DNA from 2 places in the Corynebacterium faecale genome. Region 1 is predicted to be linked to the other one. Evidence: riboswitches for the same ligand, from Rfam matches in the RefSeq annotation. Region 1 holds a riboswitch; the other holds the start of a gene.
What was found. Region 1 has a riboswitch for cyclic di-AMP ahead of CFAEC_RS03560 (resuscitation-promoting factor Rpf1 domain-containing protein). Riboswitches for the same ligand answer to the same signal wherever they lie in the genome.
Positions count from the first base shown of each region.

Region 1 (9,308 bases):
TGTAAGAAGAGGAAGGATACACACAAGTGATTGTGTGTATCCTTCCTCTTTTGTTGTTTCTGGGGGTGTGGGTGTGGTGGTCCTGAATGGGGGCCACCACCCCCCTTTTTTTGTTTCTGCTCTGAGGTTGACAGGACTTATGTCTGCCCTGTCTTACCCCATCCAATAGAGTTGCCCGCATGAAGAACAAATTTGTTGTTGATCGTCTCCGTCCCTTCGGTGAGACCATTTTCGCCACCATGACGCAAAAGGCCACGGACGCAGGAGCCATCAACCTGGGGCAGGGTTTTCCTGATGAGGATGGTCCACGATCCATGCTGGAGATCGCAACGCAGCAGATCCTGGATGGCAACAATCAATATTCGGCAGGCAGGGGAGATCCGCTGCTACGGTCTGCGATTGCTGAGGATAGATATAGACGCTTCAAGGTTGAATATGATCCGGGCACTGAAGTTCTGATTACTGTCGGAGCCACTGAAGCGATCTCTGCCTCCGTGCTCGGTCTGGTGGAACCAGGGGAAGAGGTGATCGTCTTTGAACCCTATTATGATGCGTATGCAGCCGCCATCGCTTTGGCCGGTGCAACCCGCGTTGCAGTGCCGCTTAAGGAAGATGGGGACACCTGGGCTCTCGATATCGATGCGCTCCATGCAGCAGTGACCAAGAAAACTGCAATGATCATTGTTAACAGTCCGCATAATCCGACTGGTTCGGTTTTCTCCAAGCGTTCATTGGAGGCCCTGGCGGGCATTGCACGTGCCTATGATCTGCTGGTGCTTTCTGATGAGGTGTACGAGCACTTGACCTTCAACAAGATTGAGCACACCGCGGTGGCGAGTCTCCCCGGTATGTGGGATCGCACCATCACAGTCTCATCGGCGGCTAAGACCTTTAATGTCACAGGGTGGAAAACCGGGTGGGCTCTGGCGCCGGCGCCGATCCTTGATGCCATCATCAGGGCCAAACAATTCATGTCTTATGTGGGGGCCACTCCATTCCAGCCAGCTGTCGCGCATGCTGTTGTCAATGAAAAGCCGTGGATCAATCAGATGCGCAAAAACCTGCAGACCAAGCGTGATGTTCTCTCAGAAGCGCTCACACACGCAGGGGTGAAGGTTCATGCCTCGCATGGCACGTATTTTGTTGTTGCTGATATCGGGAACCGGGATGGGGCGGAGTTCTGTTTTGATCTGATCGAACGGGTCGGGGTTGCGGCCATCCCGGTGCAGGCGTTCGTCGATAATCCTGAACAGTGGTCCTCGAAGGTGCGGTTTGCCTTCTGTAAGAAGGAGGACACGATGCTTGCCGCCGCAGAACGATTCAGGGCAGCAGGGATTCTTTAAAAATCTGTAGCCGTCCAGATTTCAGCATGTGGCACTGAGGACATGATTGGGTGCAGGGAAATCAGGTGAGCATCCAACTCATTGAGATTTTCTGCGATCCTGTACCCCAGGAAAGAGAAAACCGGGAGCGCTGACCAACGTGAATGTGGTGGGCGCTCCCGGTTATGAGCTTTTCTAGAGCTCCAACAGGTTCATGCGGGTTTCCTTGACCTGATCAAATTTGTTGCGGTTCTTCTCCAGCTTGTTCCAGAGGTCGTGGGGGATGGTTTTCTCGGCAGTGCGGACAACATCGGTGTCGGTGGTGCCCCAGGTGATCGGCATGGGGCTGATCTCATCCCAACGCTCCTGATCACGGACGGTACGTCGACCACTCACCGCAACCGCGGGCACCCGCTCACCGAGCTTGCGCTGATGCACACCCAGGCGGGTGACGGTGCGCAGGGCAAGAGCCCAGCGTGGGGGACGGGTCTCATCCACGTTGAGGTTGACCAGTGCCATCAGGACCACATCGCGGGGGTTGATCTCTGCGACCACGGCAGGCACCAGCGGATACTGGTTGTAGAGCGACTGTGCGGAACCGACCTGGCGGGGCAGAATTGGGATCATGATGAAACTGATCAGGGCCATGATGGCCATCATGATCAGCACAATCCAGCCCCAGACGGCACCGTCGGCGAGGTAGTAGAGGCCACCACCGACGGCGAGGAGCACCAGACCGAAGAGCAACGCAGAGACCTGGAGTCGCTTGGTGTCGCGGAGGAATTCGTTGTTCTTTTTTGCGTAGGCTTCATCCACGTCGAAGGAGAAGTTGGGCATTTATTTTTCTTTCTCTGTAATGGGAAATAGGAGATCATCAGCATCGATGATCCGGTAGGCATAACCCTGCTCAGCCAGGAACCGCTGGCGATGGGCGGCGTACTCGGTATCCAAGGTATCGCGGCTGACCACTGAGTAGAAGTGGGCCTCGCCACCATCGGCCTTGGGCCGCAGGAGGCGACCCAGACGTTGGGCCTCCTCCTGGCGCGACCCGAAGGTGCCAGAGACCTGGATGGCCACGGCGGCCTCGGGGAGGTCGATGGAGAAGTTCGCCACTTTGGACACCACGAGCACGGTGAGTTCACCGGAGCGGAACTGATCAAAGAGTTCCCCGCGCTTCTTGTTGGAGGTCTTGCCGTCCACGATGGGGGCGTTGAACTCCGCCCCGAGTTCCTCCAACTGATCCAGGTAGGCGCCGATGATCAACGTGGGCTGGCCCTGGTGCTGTTCCAGAATCTTGCGCACCACACGGACCTTGGTGTGGGCGGTGGCGGCCAGGCGGTAACGGTCGGCTGACTCGGCGGTGGCATAGACCATGCGCTCCGAATCCGTCATGGTGGTGCGGACCTCCACGCAATCGGCGGTGGCGATGAATCCCTGGGCTTCCAGGTCTTTCCAGGGGGCGTCGTAACGCTTCGGGCCGATGAGGGAGAAGACATCTCCCTCGCGACCATCCTCGCGCACAAGGGTGGCGGTCAGGCCCAGTCTGCGCCTGGACTGCAGATCAGAGGTCATGCGAAACACCGGTGCGGGGAGAAGATGGACCTCGTCATAGATGATCAGGCCCCAGTCACGGGAATCAAAGAGCTCCAGGGCCTTGTATTCACCCTTGGTGCGGCGGGTGACCACCTGGTAGGTGGCGATGGTGACGGGACGGATCTCCTTGCGTTCGCCGGAGTACTCACCGATCTCATCCTCGGTGAGGGTGGTTCGACGCAGCAGTTCATCCTTCCACTGTCGGCCAGCGACCGTGTTGGTGACCAGGATGAGGGTGGTTGCCTGGGCACGTGCCATGGAGGCTGCACCCACCATCGTCTTTCCCGCCCCACAGGGGAGGACCACCACGCCGGAACCGCCCTCCCAGAAGGAATCGGCGGCGTGACTCTGATAATCACGCAGTGACCAGTCCTCGGTGTCGGTGGACAGGGCGATCGGGTGCGCCTCACCATCGACATAACCGGCCAGATCTTCCGCCGGCCAACCGATCTTGAGCAGTTCCTGCTTCAGCCGGCCACGCTCAGACGGATGCACCGCGATGGTTTCAGTATCCAGCTGCTGGCCGAGCATCGGCTTGATCTTCTTGTGGCGTGAGATCTCCACCAGGATGGCAGGTTCAGCGGATTCCAGGATCAGGCCGTGTGCGGGATGTTTGTGCATGCGCACGCGACCGTATCGGGACATGGTTTCGGCGACGTCGACAAGCAGTGCCTGGGGCACGGGGAAACGGGAGTAGCGCTCGAGCACGTCGACCACCTGCTCGGCATCATGGCCCGCGGCGCGGGCATTCCACAGTGCCAGCGGGGTGATGCGGTAGGTGTGGATGTGCTCAGGGGCGCGCTCCAACTCCGCGAAGGGTGCGAGCGCGGCGCGGGCGTCACCGGCTGCAGCATGGCCGATCTCAAGTAGTACGGTTTTGTCGGACTGGACGATCAGGGGTCCATCGCCAAAGGCCACGAAATATGTCTCCTATCGATATACAAACCTCCATTATGTCACTGTTTTCCCGTTAATCCACTATCACTTCTGTGATCCTGTGCAGCATGAACCGGTGCACCGAGCCTGTGCTCTCATCGAGGGCATCCACCTGCCCTGCAGTGACCGTCAGCGGTTTAACCACCCGGTGCACCGCCACGCCCTGTTTATCCACAAATCCCAGCGTGACGGATCGGTTGCCCCGCACGGCAGCTTGGAGCACAGCCAGGGTGGGCTGATCGGAAACGGTGCCGGCATGAGCGGCCTCCTCCCGACGGATGGCCGCCACCGCAGCCCGGATGCGGCTCTCATCCAGCTGCGGTTTGGGCCGGGGCTGTTCCGCGGACGGCACGCGCGCCGGTGACGGTGCCAGGCTGAGGCTGGCCCCCAGGGCATCTTCCGCCACCGGTTGCATACCGGCCTTCCTCAGCAGGCTGATCACCTGGAACAGCGATGCCTGTGACACCGCCACGGTGGGCGCGATCTGGCGCAGGTCCAGCTCAGTGGCAGCCTCCACCGCGGTGTGCAGCAGCGCTGGGTCATCAGAACGCAGATAACACATCGCCGGCCCGCCGCGGAGTGTGCCGTGCCTGCGGGCGATATCCCGGAGCAGATACATGACCGACTGGGGAACCTCGGTGGCGCTGTGGTGGGTGAGGAACTCCTCAATGTCGGTGGCCGTCAGTCCCAGGTCCATCGCATGGCGGAAGGTTTTCTCGTTGATGCGGTACACACTGGCCAGCCCCGGGGATTCCAGGTCCGCGAGCTGTTCCATGGTTTTCTGCATCGCAGGTTTCAGTGGCCCCGGGACCATGATGGTGAAATCTGCCTGGACGATGAAATAATCCACGGGTGCCGGAGCCTTGATGGCGGCGGCGAGGTCGTCGACTCCGGGTACGGCACCCGGCGGGGCAGCCACGAGCATCCGGGCGGCGCTGGTGACCCCGCCGTTGGCGACAGCCCCGATCCAGCGGGCCTCATCCAACAGATGTGAGATGGTCTCACCGGTGATGCGGGAGGCAGCCAGCGGGTGGTGGAAGAAGAGATCATCCTCCAAATCGGCCTCGGTGACCCGCGACAGGGATTCCACCACCATGCGTCGGGTCTCCGGAAGGGTGTCGCGTTTGGTGGCGGGACTGAGCAGATGAATCGGTTTATCCTTCTCATCCGCCCGACCCACCAGCCAGGCGGCGAGGTTCTGTGTCCACCAACCCCGCAGAAGCACGGCCAGCTGCTCGCCCAGGGGAGCCTGCAGCCAGTCCCCGGCCAGGTCGGTTGGGGCGATGTAGTCTCCGCCGTCATCGTCCTCGGGCAGAGGATCGGGAACTCCACGGCGCAGCAGGTTGGCTGCCACACCCAGGCTCACGAGACGGGCGATGTGTTCCTCATCCACCTGGAGGGCCTTGGTCAGTCGCGCCAGCACCCTCACCCCGAGGGAGCCCTCCTTCAGGGTGGAGGCGGGGGCGAGGGAGAGGGCGTCGATAAGCATGCGTTGCTGCCGCACCACCTCCAACCCGGCCGCGATACCGGCATCATCCGCACCTGGAATGGCATTGGGTGCCACCGGCACCACACGCCACGCCACCGCCTCATGCCCCTCCAGCACCCTGCGCACCACAGCGGGCAGTTTGACGGTCTGCTCATCCACCCGGGCGAGCAGACCGGCCGTGATCAACTGTGGAATGGGTCGGCCGGGGTCCGCCGACAGCGCGGCGTCCCGCGTCAACCCCAGGCCGCCGGAGGTGACCAGCGTGGCCAGGATCTTACGGTGCCGCGCCGGTAGGGCTTTTATGCTTTGCGACGCCTCCTCAAACGACAACAACGACAGGGAAGCCCCGTGTTCCTCCGGCAGGAGCTGCCAGCTGGTGGGCAGTGTGGACATGGCCTCCTGCATGATCATGAACTGGTCAGTGCCGAAGATCAACGCGCATCCACGCAGCCTGTCGAGTGCCTGTTGAATCTGATCCGTGGTGGGCTTCTCATCGTGGTGGCGCAGTGCGCGCCCCAGGCGTTCCACCACTTCGGGGGCAGTGACGGGGTGGAGCTCCGCGCCTGCGTTGGCTGCGGCCTCCAGAACGGCGAGGTCTAAGGCGTTGAGCTTGTGCATGGCCCGCTGGAGGGAGGCCCGGAGCTGTAAACGCGCAGCAAGGGACCCTATTCCGGGTGGGAGGGGGAGTACGGTGTCGGGTCGGTTTCGGAGGATTCCAGACAGCTGATCATCATCGAGTTGTTCCAACCACCCCCTGAGGGTGGGAACGGGGGAGTCTTTTTTCATGATGTCTACAAGTTTAGGCACAGTTGAGGTGACTTTTGATCGCAGAGTTTGAAAGAATGGGACACATGGCAAATGTAGAGAAGAAGGGGTACGTGGATCCGGCTTGGCCCGATCACGACCCGAGCGAAGGTCACGTAGTCACTGAACTCACCGCGCCGCACGCTGGCGCATCCAGCCCATGGGGAGATGACAACGAGTTCCCGGTTCCTGCCGAGACCGTCGGTTACCTCCACCCATACACCCGCATCAACCGCTAACAGCGGAGCGGACAGCTAAGACAAGCTAAGACAACAGTAGGGAAAACGGTCGGCCAACTCTGACCGTTTTCCCTACTGTTCGTGTTCCCGCTGTCGTTTTGATTGTCAATAAAGCAAAAGGGAGTGCACGTCACCAGGTGACGTGCACTCCCTTTTGTGAGCTCTGTGGATCCGCCGGGTAGGGGATCCTACAGTGAACACTGTTTAGCCGACGACGGACCTGTAGTAGGCCTCGACCTCAGCTGGAATCTGGACACCGTACTGCGCGAGGGTGCCGGCGACAGCACCGTAGACGCTGGTGATGGTCTGCAGGTCGGTGGAGCCGATGGCGATGTTGTTGTTCGCGCCAGCGGTCGCCTGGTACTCAGCGGGGGCCGGAGCCGCTGCTGGTGCCGGTGCCGGAGCTGGTGCAGGTGCGTTCAGGTTACGTGGGGTCGGAGCGGAGTTCAGACCCAGGCGCTGGGAGCAGGCTGGCCATGCGCCCCAGCCCTGTCCGGCGAGGGTGCGCTCGGCAACAGCGATCTGCTGCTCGCGGGTGGCCTGGTTGGCGGTCGGGGCGAACTCGCCGCCGCCGTAGGCACGCCAGGTGGAGGGGGAGAACTGCAGTCCGCCGTGGTAACCGTTGCCGGTGTTGATGGCCCAGTTGCCACCGGCCTCACACTGTGCGAGGCGATCCCAGTCGGAGTCAGGGGCGGCGGAAGCGGCCGGTGCGAAGGCGACTGCGGCTGCGCCGAAGGCCACGGTGGTGGCTGCCATCTTCACGAACGGGGTGCTGGTCTTGGCTGAATGACGTCCCATGAAAAGTTTCCTCTCATTTGTCGCCGTCGAGGTTAGCTGTCGGGTTAGGGCGGAGGATGTGCCCTGCCGGAAGGATCCGGCTTCACCCCAAGGAGTTACCTCCGGTGCCCATGAATGAGCGGGTGGTTTCCCCGTCCCTGTCTGCAATTTCTTCTATTGATATAGAAGCGGTTTATGGTTTTAAGTCCTGCGCACCCGCATAGGAATTTCATCCGCCGGCCCCAGACAGGGTTTGGCGATGAGCCGGAAATGGATGAACTCTCACGGTGCCTGTGGGATACCGTAGACCGAAAGTCACGATTGTGTCACGTTTTTTATGAGAACTTGATTGAGGAATTCTCGCATTCAGTTGGTTCATGCAGGTCAAGGTCAATAAAACCAAGGATATGAACTATGTCACATTTGAGGTAGATCCGTAATGAAACAGGGCGGGATTACGAATTTCAGCCAGACTGAAGCGAGTGTATAATAATTTCTTCGGCCCAATGACAGTTGGGCGGTTCTACTGAGAAGAAAGTGGTGAGGACAAGTGCCCGTCGGAACTGTGAAATGGTATGACGCTGAGCGTGGTTTCGGCTTTGTCTCCAATCCCGGCGAAGAGGACTGCTTCGTGGGTAAGCAGGTGCTTCCCAAGGGGGTCACGGAACTTCACCAGGGTCAGCGCATCGAATTCGATTTCGCTGCCGGACGTAAGGGACCGCAGGCTCTGCGCGTCAAAGTCCTGGAGACCCCACGCCGCCGCCCGCAGCACACCTACAAGCCAGAGGAGCTCAACGGGATCATCTCGGACATGGTCACCATGCTCGAGGGCACCGTCCAGCCCGCTCTGCTGAAAGGTCACTACCCGGACCGCAAGGTGGGGGAGCAGGTGGCGAAGATCCTTCGCGCCGTGGCCAAGGAACTGGAAATCTAGGAATAACACGACAACAAGGCGGGTGGAACCGTGATGATCTACGGTTCCACCCGCCTTGAGCTATCTCGGGGGAGATGGTCTGAAACGTTATTGTTCGACGGTGGTCAGTGACCAGGTCGTGGTGTAGGGGGTTTCCACTCCCTCGTCGTCGGTTCCGATCATGACCGAGGCGATCTCCACCACGATCAGGCGGGGGCGCTCACCGCCCTCCACCAGAGGATCGACGGAACCAGGGACGGTGGCCTCAGTGGTTTCATAGCTGGTGTGGTAGAACTCGTCATTTGCTGCGGGGTCATCATAGATGGTCAGCAGGTACCAGTCGTGATCGTGGATGGTCTCCGGGATGGCCAGGTGGAGTTCCTCGTCCTCACCTACGACAAGCGTGGGGATGTCATTTTCTTCACACTCCACACCAGGCTCGCAGATGCTGAAGGGGAACACCTCAACCTCGCCGGCAGGTGATGTGGCGGTGATGGAGACGGTGTCCGGTTCCGGTTCGGGTCTATCGTTCCACCAGTTCTGGAACACAACGGAGATCACCACCACCACGAGCACTGCCACGAGGAGTGCGCCGATCTGGATGATGTTCTTGGTCTTGGTTCTCCGGCTCGCCATGAGTCCTGATTCTAGCCAGCCTCGATGAACCGGACCTCATAGAGGTCGGGCCAACGCTTGCCGGAGAGGTAGAAACGGTCGGTGCCCGGGATGTGGGCGATACCGTTGAGGACGTTATTAGGATCGGGTTGTGCGTTGTTGGGCAGAACCGAGCCGTCGATGACCGCGGAGACCACACCTGTGGTGGGATCGAAACGGATGATGTCGGTATCCAGGAAAAGATTGGCGTACACCTGGCCGTCAACGCATTCGAGTTCATTGATGGAGGGAACCGGTGTGCCATCGAGTGTGACGGTGATCCTGTCCGATTCCGTGAAGGTGTCGGCATCGAGATGCCGTATCTCTGCGGTGCCGTCAGACATGATCAGGGTGTCCCCCATGGAGCACAGGCCCCAGCCCTCGCCCTCATAAGAAATACGTTCGATCTCTTCGAGGGTGACGGCATCACGTTTGAAGGCGATGCCGGCCTGCCAGGTCAGCTGCCAGACATAATCATCGGCGCGGGTGATCCCCTCGCCGAAGAACCGATCCTCCAGGCGGTGGACATCAGATCGCTCGCCATCAAGGGTAGTGCGGTAGATCTCCGACGTGCCGTACTG
Region 1 is NZ_CP047204.1:760,414-769,721, forward strand. Features, by position in the region: gene CFAEC_RS03535 (pyridoxal phosphate-dependent aminotransferase) at 180-1,343, shown strand; gene CFAEC_RS03540 (DUF3239 domain-containing protein) at 1,518-2,159, opposite strand; gene CFAEC_RS03545 (DNA repair helicase XPB) at 2,160-3,833, opposite strand; gene CFAEC_RS03550 (helicase-associated domain-containing protein) at 3,886-6,126, opposite strand; gene CFAEC_RS03555 (hypothetical protein) at 6,192-6,383, shown strand; gene CFAEC_RS03560 (resuscitation-promoting factor Rpf1 domain-containing protein) at 6,588-7,181, opposite strand; cyclic di-AMP (ydaO/yuaA leader) riboswitch at 7,187-7,361, opposite strand; gene CFAEC_RS03565 (cold-shock protein) at 7,711-8,094, shown strand; gene CFAEC_RS03570 (DUF2771 domain-containing protein) at 8,182-8,709, opposite strand; gene CFAEC_RS03575 (glutaminyl-peptide cyclotransferase) at 8,721-9,308, opposite strand, start outside.

Region 2 (9,308 bases), 1.3 Mb from region 1:
ATTCCCGCTACACCATGGCCGGCGGTATCCGCCGCCAGATCAATAAGGTTTTCCCTACCCACTGGTCATTCCTTCTCGGTGAAATCGCTCTCTACAGCTTCATCGTCCTGATCCTGACCGGTGTCTACCTGACCCTGTTCTTCGATCCTTCAATCACCAAGGTGATCTACGACGGCGCCTATCTGCCACTCAATGGTGTGGAGATGTCCCGTGCCTACGTGACCGCCCTGGATATTTCCTTCGAAGTTCGTGGTGGACTCTTCGTTCGCCAGATGCACCACTGGGCCGCACTGATGTTCATGGTTTCCATGATGGTCCACATGATGCGTATCTTCTTCACGGGTGCTTTCCGCCGCCCACGTGAGGCGAACTGGATCATCGGCTGTGTCCTTCTTATCCTCGGCATCGCCGAAGGCTTCATGGGTTACTCCCTCCCAGACGACCTGCTCTCCGGTGTGGGTCTGCGAATCATGTCCGCGATCATCGTTGGTCTCCCGATTATCGGAACCTGGATGCACTGGATGGTCTTCGGTGGCGACTTCCCATCCGAGATCATGCTGGATCGTTTCTACATCGCACACGTACTGATTCTGCCGGGCATCATCCTCGGCCTGGTTGCGGCTCACCTCGCTCTGGTCTGGTACCAGAAGCACACCCAGTTCCCGGGCGCAGGCCGAACTGAGAACAACGTCGTCGGTATCCGAATCATGCCGGTCTTCGCTGTGAAGTCCGTTGCATTCGGTGCGATCACCCTGGGCTTCCTGTCCCTGCTTGCCGGTGTCACCACCATTAACGCGATCTGGAACATTGGTCCTTATAACCCGTCGCAGGTCTCCGCTGGTTCCCAGCCGGATATCTACATGCTGTGGACAGACGGTGCAGCCCGTGTCATGCCGGCGTGGGAGCTGTACTTCGGTAACTACACAGTCCCGGCGGTATTCTGGGTAGCCATCATGCTCGGCGTTCTGGTTGTCCTACTGTTCGCATATCCGTTCATCGAAGCGAAACTGTCTGGAGATAAGGCACACCACAACCTCCTGCAGCGTCCTCGCGACGTTCCAGTGCGCACCTCTCTCGGTGTCATGGCGGTAGTGTTCTACATCCTGCTGACGGTTTCTGGTGGTAACGATATCTGGGCTTACCAGTTCGATGTCTCCCTGAACGCTATGACGTGGGTTGGACGTATCGGCCTGATCGTGCTCCCAGCGATCGCCTACTTCGTGACGTACCGTCTGTGCCTCGGCCTCCAGCGTTCCGATCGTGAAGTTCTGGAACATGGTATCGAGACCGGCGTGATCAAGCAGATGCCAAACGGCGCCTTCATTGAGGTTCACCAGCCACTCGGCCCAGTGGACGACCACGGTCACCCGATTCCACTGCCATACGGTGGTGCTGCAGTTCCTAAGCAGATGAATGAGCTTGGTTTCGCTGAAGTTGAGGCCCGTGGTGGATTCTTCGGTCCAGACCCGGATCACATTTCTGCAAAGGCTAAGCAGATCGCTCACGATAACCATGCTGAGGAGATCGCCACACTGGCTGCTCTTCAGGATGAGAACATCAAGCGCGATGAAGGACAGGGCAAGATCTAGAGTTTTTCCCTGAGCTTTCACAACCAGCCTTCCGCATCTGCGGAAGGCTTTTTGTGTCCTCTTTTTGAGTGGACTGATCTGTGTACAGCGAGGGAAACCCAGACGCTGGGCAACACCCACAGCAGGGGAGCGGTGTAACCGGTCCTTATCTACAGCGCCCCTCCAAGGGTGCTTCGACGGAGATGAGACCATGCGCCCAACCGCCAGGTTTGGTATCCATCTTCATGGTTATGCGTGCACGATGGCTCCACGGCCCGAAATCACGGCGCCTAATGCATAGAGTGCGATGTCTCCCTCCCGCCCGCGATAGGCATCAGAAGCATCCCCAATCCTCCGCCAGTCGGCTATGCTGCGCTGCGCGGGCCTTTAACCACAGCGCGTGAGATTGCTTGTCCTCTCAGCCCGAGGGGGACGCTACCGCGGACGAGGTGATCCCTTAAGTGTTCCCTCATGGTCTAAGCGCCCGGCAGGTATGCTTGTCCGCCCTCCTTGACTGTGGTTAAAGCTCTGAGCCTGTTCCCTCCGGAGTCGAAGGGGCACAACCCGATCAGCGGATCCAGAAGGGCAGGTATCAAGCCTTGTGGCTTCTGAGGATGCGCCTTTCCGGGGTGTTGGAGAATAAACAGGAGTATTTCCACGGTGAGGTCTAGGTAATCGTGGGTATCGCACTCTGTGGAGTCTCGGTTCCCGCCTGCGTGTTGAGACGCGGTGATGGAACCCTCCAAATTCGGGAAAACGCTATCGCTAGATGAAGAATTCGCCGGTGTTGAAGTGAATGTGAGCAACGTCATAACCGTGGTCCCGCGCTGAAGCGTCGACGGATTTCACGCCGGAACTTTTAACCTATCAATGGCTAAAGGTTAATCTTAAAACCTGTGGTGATAAGGGCTTTTTAAGCAATCATTCCGAAGGTCGCCCGGGGGTCTTTCCGCGGATGCCTCATTTGATTGCAGTAGTGATACCTGCCGATAACGGTTTAATAACGGCGTGCCCGTTCTTGCCGACTAGACATTCAATGATGCAGTTTCGTAACCTTATTGAGACCTTGCGGGGTCGGGGAGAACATTTCCAGAATGATCGCCTCGATCCACTGCAAAGAAACCAATAGAAAATGCTTAATCGCGAAGCAGCTTCTCGAACAAAGTCCCTCCCAAGGATTAAACACGAGAAGCTTCGCGAACCGGGGAACCACAGAGTTCCTGGGGTGAATTCTCCACAAGGGTCCGAACAGTTCAACGAATTGATCGGAAGGGAGTGGGGATAGGGGCCTTCCGCTCCGAATCCGACAGCTAACCCGGTAGGCCAACAGGAAGATTTGGAGTTTCATCACATGGGCAAGCACCGTCGCAGCAACACCCGCGTTACCCGCAATGCAGCTGCAGTTTCCGCAGCCGCACTCGGCGCCACCGCCGTCCTCACCAACCCGGCACAAGCTGCAGAGGTCTTCATCCCGAACACCGACATCTCTGTTGAGATCGCCGGAATTGAGAACACCCCGGGCCTGAACAACATCCCCGGCATTGACCAGTGGATCCCGGCTCTGTCCAGCCAGGCAGCTCCTGCGGCCTACGCTGCCGTCGTTGAGGCACCACCAGCTGTTGAGGCAGCTCCTGTTCAGAGCGGCGGACAGGCCATCGTGGACGCCGCGCGTTCCAAGATCGGTGCTCCATATGGCTGGGGTGCTGTCGGCCCTAACGCCTTTGACTGCTCCGGTCTGACTTCCTGGGCATACAGCCAGGTCGGCAAGTCCATCCCACGCACCTCGCAGGCACAGGCTTCCCAGGGAACTCCTGTTGCCTACTCCAACCTGCAGGCTGGTGACATCGTTGCGTTCTACTCCGGCGCCACCCACGTTGGCATCTACTCCGGTCACGGCACTGTCATCCACGCTCTGAACAGCTCCACCCCGCTGTCCGAGCATTCCCTCGATTACATGCCGTTCCACTCCGCGGTGCGTTTCTAGTTTCCAGGTTCTAGTTTCTGACGCATCACACCACGAGGTCCCCAGCAATATGCTGGGGACTTTTGTGATTCTGGGTCTCGCCGACCTCCGCCTCGACAGTCCTCGCGCATTTCCCTCCGGTCACAATCTCCAGCAGGGACGTGTGCCAAGGGAAACGACGGACCAGAACGAACCCCGACATGATTGACAATGATGCTGTTCGGGACGGTAAAGTTATCATTTCGTGAGGTTGTTCCTGGAGGTAGTGCGTCCGGGTGAAGAGGAGAGGTGCGATGGTTCTTCGACGTTGCTGCGCCAAAGTGGCATCAGTGATCCTGGGGGTGTCTATTCTCGGCACCCCGGCTGTCGCCACGGGGCAGGACATCGACGGCCTGATCGCTGAGATCGAGCAGGTGTCCCGTGAAGTTTCCGCACAGACCGAAGACGTCAAAGCCACCGAACTGGATATCCTCGAACGTGAATCCGCCATTGACCACATTCGTGATCAACAGGCTCATCACCGCCAGCTGGCCGACCAGGCGAAGATGACCGCGGATGCCCATCGGGGTGAAATCAATCAGATCGCGCAGGCCCGGTATCGTGGCACCGCGGTTGATCCGCTGACCGCAGCAATCTCCGGGGAGAATCCTCAGCATGTGATTGATCGCGTCAGCTATATCACCTCGCTGACTAAATCCACCGGTGAGGTGGTTGCAGGACTGCGCACGGCCACTGATCAAGCCGCGGAAAGTCTCGATGAAGCCAACCGGATGAAGGCTGAAGCCGAGTTCCAGCTCGGGCAGCTGCGTGTTCACCTCGGTGAGCAGCTCGGGGTGCAGGAGGACTTGGAGCGCCGGCAGGAAGAGATCAGGCGTCGGGTGGACAACCTGTCACCAGAACAGCGCCAGCTCTGGGTGGAGAAGAACGGCCCGCTGGATATTGATATCGCGAGTTTCCTCGGAGCATCCGGTGAAGCGGCCGGTGCCGTTCAGGCAGCACTAGGCAAGATCGGTTCGCCTTATGGCTGGGGTGCGGTCGGCCCGTCGGCCTTCGACTGTTCCGGGCTCATCTACTGGGCATTCCAGCAGCAGGGGAAAACGCTGCCCCGCACCTCCCAGGCACAGATGGCGGGTGGAACAACGGTCAGTCGTGATCAATTACAGCCCGGCGATGTCATTGGTTACTACCCAGGGGCAACCCATGTGGGGTTGTATATCGGCGATGGGATGATTGTGCACGCCTCAGATTACGGAATCCCGGTTCAGGTGGTATCTGTTGATTCGGCCCCTTTCTTCGGGGCACGCCGCTATTAATTCATCAGACTGATCACAGGAGGTCCTGCCGTGGGTACCGGTCGCAGACGCAGAACACTCGTTGTCACCAATGACTTTCCTCCAACGGTGGGTGGAATCCAGTCTTATGTCCGTGATTTTCTTGCCACACAGGATCCGGAATCAATCGTGGTGTTTGCCTCCACCCAGAACACCGCTGCGGCGAAATCTTATGATGCCACCCTGGACTATGAAGTGATCAGGTGGCCCCGGACCGTGATGCTGCCCACCCCGGCAACGGTTGATGCCATGACAGAGATCATCAGGGCGCGAGACATTGACAATGTCTGGTTTGGGGCGGCGGCGCCCTTGGCACTGATGGCTCCTCACGCCCGCAAAGCCGGCGCAACCCGGATCATCGCCTCCACCCACGGGCACGAGGTGGGGTGGTCGATGGTGCCGGGAGCACGCCAGGTGCTGCGCCGGATCGGTAATGAGGTGGATACCGTCACCTACATCTCCGACTACACGCTGGGGCGCTTCAGCGCGGCATTCGGGCCCCAGCCCACGTTCGCCCATCTCCCATCTGGTGTGGACACTGAGCTCTTCCAACCGGCAACCCAGGAGCAGCGTCACGCAACGCGTCAACGCTTCAGCCTGAGCCCCGGAGCTCCGGTGGTCTCCTGCATTTCCCGTCTTGTTCCCCGCAAAGGGCAGGACATGCTGATAGAGGCCATGCCCGGGGTGCTCCGTGAACACCCCGATGCCACCTTGCTGATCGTGGGATCCGGCAGGATCGAACAGCAACTGAAAAGAAGCGCCGCGCCTCTGGGTGAATCAGTCCGTTTCCTGGGCAGACTCGAGCACACAGACATGATTGATGTCCTGGCGGCGTCCGATATTTTTGCCATGCCGGCACGCACCCGCGGTGGGGGACTGGATGTGGAGGGGCTCGGCATTGTCTATCTCGAAGCACAGGCATGCGGGGTGCCGGTGATAGCCGGGGCGTCCGGCGGTGCGCCGGAGACCGTAACACCACGCACCGGTGTGGTGGTGGATGGCCGGGGCGTCGATAAGCTCACTGATGCAATAACCAGCCTGCTGGCGGACGCGGATAGACGTGAGCGAATGGGGGCGGCGGGGCGCCGTCATGCGGAGGATGCATGGTCCTGGGCCACGATGGGTGCGCGGTTGACGGAAATGCTCAACTGAGAAACCGTTAGGCCTGCACAATGATGGCCCGGTGCAGGTGGCTGGCTATACTTTGGGGGTTATTTCCAGTTTTCTAGATCGTGAGGCGTAAGCAGATGCCACAAGACCCGGGCCGGTTCACGGTCGGCTTCGACATCGGCGGAACCAATATGCGTGCCGGTCTGATCTCCGACACCGGCGAGATCGTGCGGCAGCTGTCCGCACCCACGCCCGGAACCGCTGAAGAACTGGAATCGGGAATTGCGGACCTCGTTGCGCGACTGGGTACCACCCACACCATCGATGCTGTCGGCCTCGCCGTGGCTGGTTTCCTGGATCCTGCCTGCGAAACGGTTCGTTTCGCCCCACATCTGCCGTGGCGTGATGCCCCTGTGCGCGACCGCCTCAGTGACCGCCTGGAACTCCCGATCCGTCTTGAGCATGATGCCAATTCAGCCGCCTGGGGCGAGCACCGGTTTGGTGCCGCGCAGGGTGTGGATAACTGGGTGCTGTTGGCGATCGGCACCGGCATCGGTGCGGCCCTGATCGCCGATGGTGAGATTTACCGCGGCGCACATGGGACCGCTCCGGAGTTTGGTCACCTGCGTGTGGTTCCGGATGGTCGGCCGTGCCCATGCGGAAAATCCGGTTGCCTGGAGCGTTATTGTTCGGGAACAGCGCTGGTGGATACCGCCCGGGAGATGGCGGCCTCCGGTAGTTTCCGCAACAGCAGCCTGCTGGATGAGATCCGCATCAACCCCCACGCACTGCGCGGTGATGTGATCACCAGTGCCGCCCGTGACCGGGATCCGCTCGGTGTCGCGGTGATGGAGGATTTCAGCCTGTGGTTGGGTGAATGCCTGTCCATGGTGGCAGACACCCTGGACCCGGAACTGATCGTCATCGGTGGCGGAGTGTCCCGTGACACTGACATCTACCTCGAAACCGCCGTCGCGCATTTCTCCACACGCATCGTCGGCGCAGGTTACAGGCCCCTCGCCGACGTCATCCCCGCCCGACTGGGCGGGGAGGCAGGCATGATCGGGGTAGCGGACCTCGCCCGACGCGCGGTTGCCGCGCGCTGAGCCTGACGCTTATCGACGCCCACCCCACCATCGGGGGTCAAGACGCGCGGACTCACTTCCACAGCATAAAGTGATTGGTGCAGTAGTCTGAAAGCTCGTTGGCTGAGGGAGTTGATCCCCAGTGATAATTGCGCGGAAAGGTACATCGGACACCATGAATAACAAGTGGTACTGGGTTTTCAAACATGTCATCGTTGGCCCATTCCTCCACGTGTACAACCGCCCTGAGATCACCGGCCTGGATAATATCCCCGCGACGGGTCCGGCAATCATGGCATCCAACCACCAGGCCGTCATGGATTCCTTCTACTTCCCACTGAAGTGTCCACGGCAGATGGTATTCCCCGCCAAGGCGGAATACTTCACAGCGCCAGGATTGAAAGGGGATTTCAAAAGGTGGTTCTTCAAGGCCCTCCGTCAGATCCCGCTTGACCGGGATGCCGGAAATGCACTGGACTCATTGCGCTCCACCGCAAAACAGGTCCTTGATGAAGGCACTCTGCTCAGTATCTACCCGGAGGGCACCAGATCCCCGGACGGACGGATCTACAAGGGCAAGGTGGGCATGGCCGTGGTGGCCCTTGAAACCGGTGTCCCAGTTATTCCCGTGGCTATGATCGGTAGCCGCGATGCGAATCCGATCGGCACCACCTTCCCGCGCCCGAAGAAAGTCAGGATGCAGGTGGGCGAGCCCATCGACCCGATCGCCTTCGCCGCCGAACGTGGCCTGGATCCAGAGAGCCGGGAGACCGCCCGTGCGCTCACGGACCACGTGATGCACACCTTGTCAGAACTCACCGGACAGCCTTATGTGGATGTCTATGCCAAGGAAGTCAAGGAATCCCTCGCCGCCGGCAAGGGATACCCGAAGGGCGCTGAGCCCTGAGGTCACCCCTTAAAATTATGTCCCGGTTTAAGTTTTGTTTACTGTCCGGGACGGTTGGGGTAACCTTTGTGTAGTTGTGTGGCCTTCATGGGCCACCTTTTTTATGTGGCACCGCCACCGCACCGCAGTAGAGTTTCATATGCAGCCCTTCCCTCGGTACGGCCCTAGCCATTGCCACCGAGGAGAGCATTGTAGTTTATGCAGACAGGGAACAGCACAAGCGCTGTGACACAGATGACACAGCAGTCAGAGAAGACCCGCATGGATTGGCCTGATGTGGCCAGGGGTCTGTCGATCCTGGGTGTGGTGCTTCTCCACGTCACTCTCGCCATCCCGGAAGCAGAGAATTCTTTCCTCGCTGAGTTGAACCACTTCCTGGATCCCCTCCGGATGCCGCTGTTCTTCCTTGTCTCGGGCTTCTTCTCGGTGAAGGTTCTCAGACTGACGTTTGAGCAACTGTTCAAGCGCAGATTGTGGTTCTTCCTCGTTCCTTACCTGGTGTGGACTCCGATCGAGCTGTCCACCAACCGCCTCCAGGGGCTGATCTACTTTGACCGTGCGATGCCGGAATGGACGTACTACGCCCAGAAGATCGTCGATGGCACCAACATGTACTGGTTCCTGTACTTCCTGGTGTGGTTCAACCTGTTGTTGTGGGCCACCCGGAAACTGCCGGCCTGGGCGATTGTCACAGTGGTGGCGGTTGGTCCGTGGCTGTTCATGCCCATGTTCAGTGAGCACGATTTTCTACGGAAAACACTGATCTACCTGCCGGCATTCTTCATTGGTGCGTATTTCCGACCGTTGATCATCAGGTTCGCCGATGCAGCTGCACGTCCGAAGGCAGTGGTGGTGGCCATGGCCTTCTACGTGGCAGGCATGGGCATTGCGGCGGCGGATGATATTCTCACCAGCCGTGAACCGGGGCCGACCCAGATGTGGTTCATCACCTGGAAGGATGAGATCGCAGCGCTACTCGGCGGGGAACTCGAACCGTTCGCCATGGGTCAGCTATCCGGAACCCTGATCCGGCTGCTGTCTCTTCCCGCCGGCGTGGTGTTGTCTGTCTGGCTGGCCAAGGCGCCACCGGTTGCGCGGGTGCTGAAGTTCTTCGGACGCCACACCCTGGTGATCTACATCGGACATGCTGTCGGACTGACGGTGCTGTTCAACTACACCCTCCGGTGGAACGTCATGGAGATCAACAATTCTTCCACTAATCCAATGAACTGGTCCTTCACCTGGATGGCCATTGCCTTCACCCTGGCCATGGTGGGCTCCTACCTGACGTATCTCATCTCCAGGCTCCCGGTGCTGGGCAGAACGCTCACGCCGCCCAAGCTT
Region 2 is NZ_CP047204.1:2,049,523-2,058,830, reverse strand. Features, by position in the region: gene qcrB (cytochrome bc1 complex cytochrome b subunit) at 1-1,589, shown strand, start outside; cyclic di-AMP (ydaO/yuaA leader) riboswitch at 2,749-2,907, shown strand; gene CFAEC_RS09350 (C40 family peptidase) at 2,920-3,552, shown strand; gene CFAEC_RS09345 (NlpC/P60 family protein) at 3,825-4,844, shown strand; gene CFAEC_RS09340 (glycosyltransferase family 4 protein) at 4,875-6,014, shown strand; gene CFAEC_RS09335 (ROK family protein) at 6,110-7,078, shown strand; gene CFAEC_RS09330 (lysophospholipid acyltransferase family protein) at 7,233-7,964, shown strand; gene CFAEC_RS09325 (acyltransferase family protein) at 8,199-9,308, shown strand, end outside.
Region 2: it holds a riboswitch for cyclic di-AMP, as region 1 does, so the genes downstream of both, CFAEC_RS09350 (C40 family peptidase) here and CFAEC_RS03560 (resuscitation-promoting factor Rpf1 domain-containing protein) in region 1, are expected to answer to the same signal.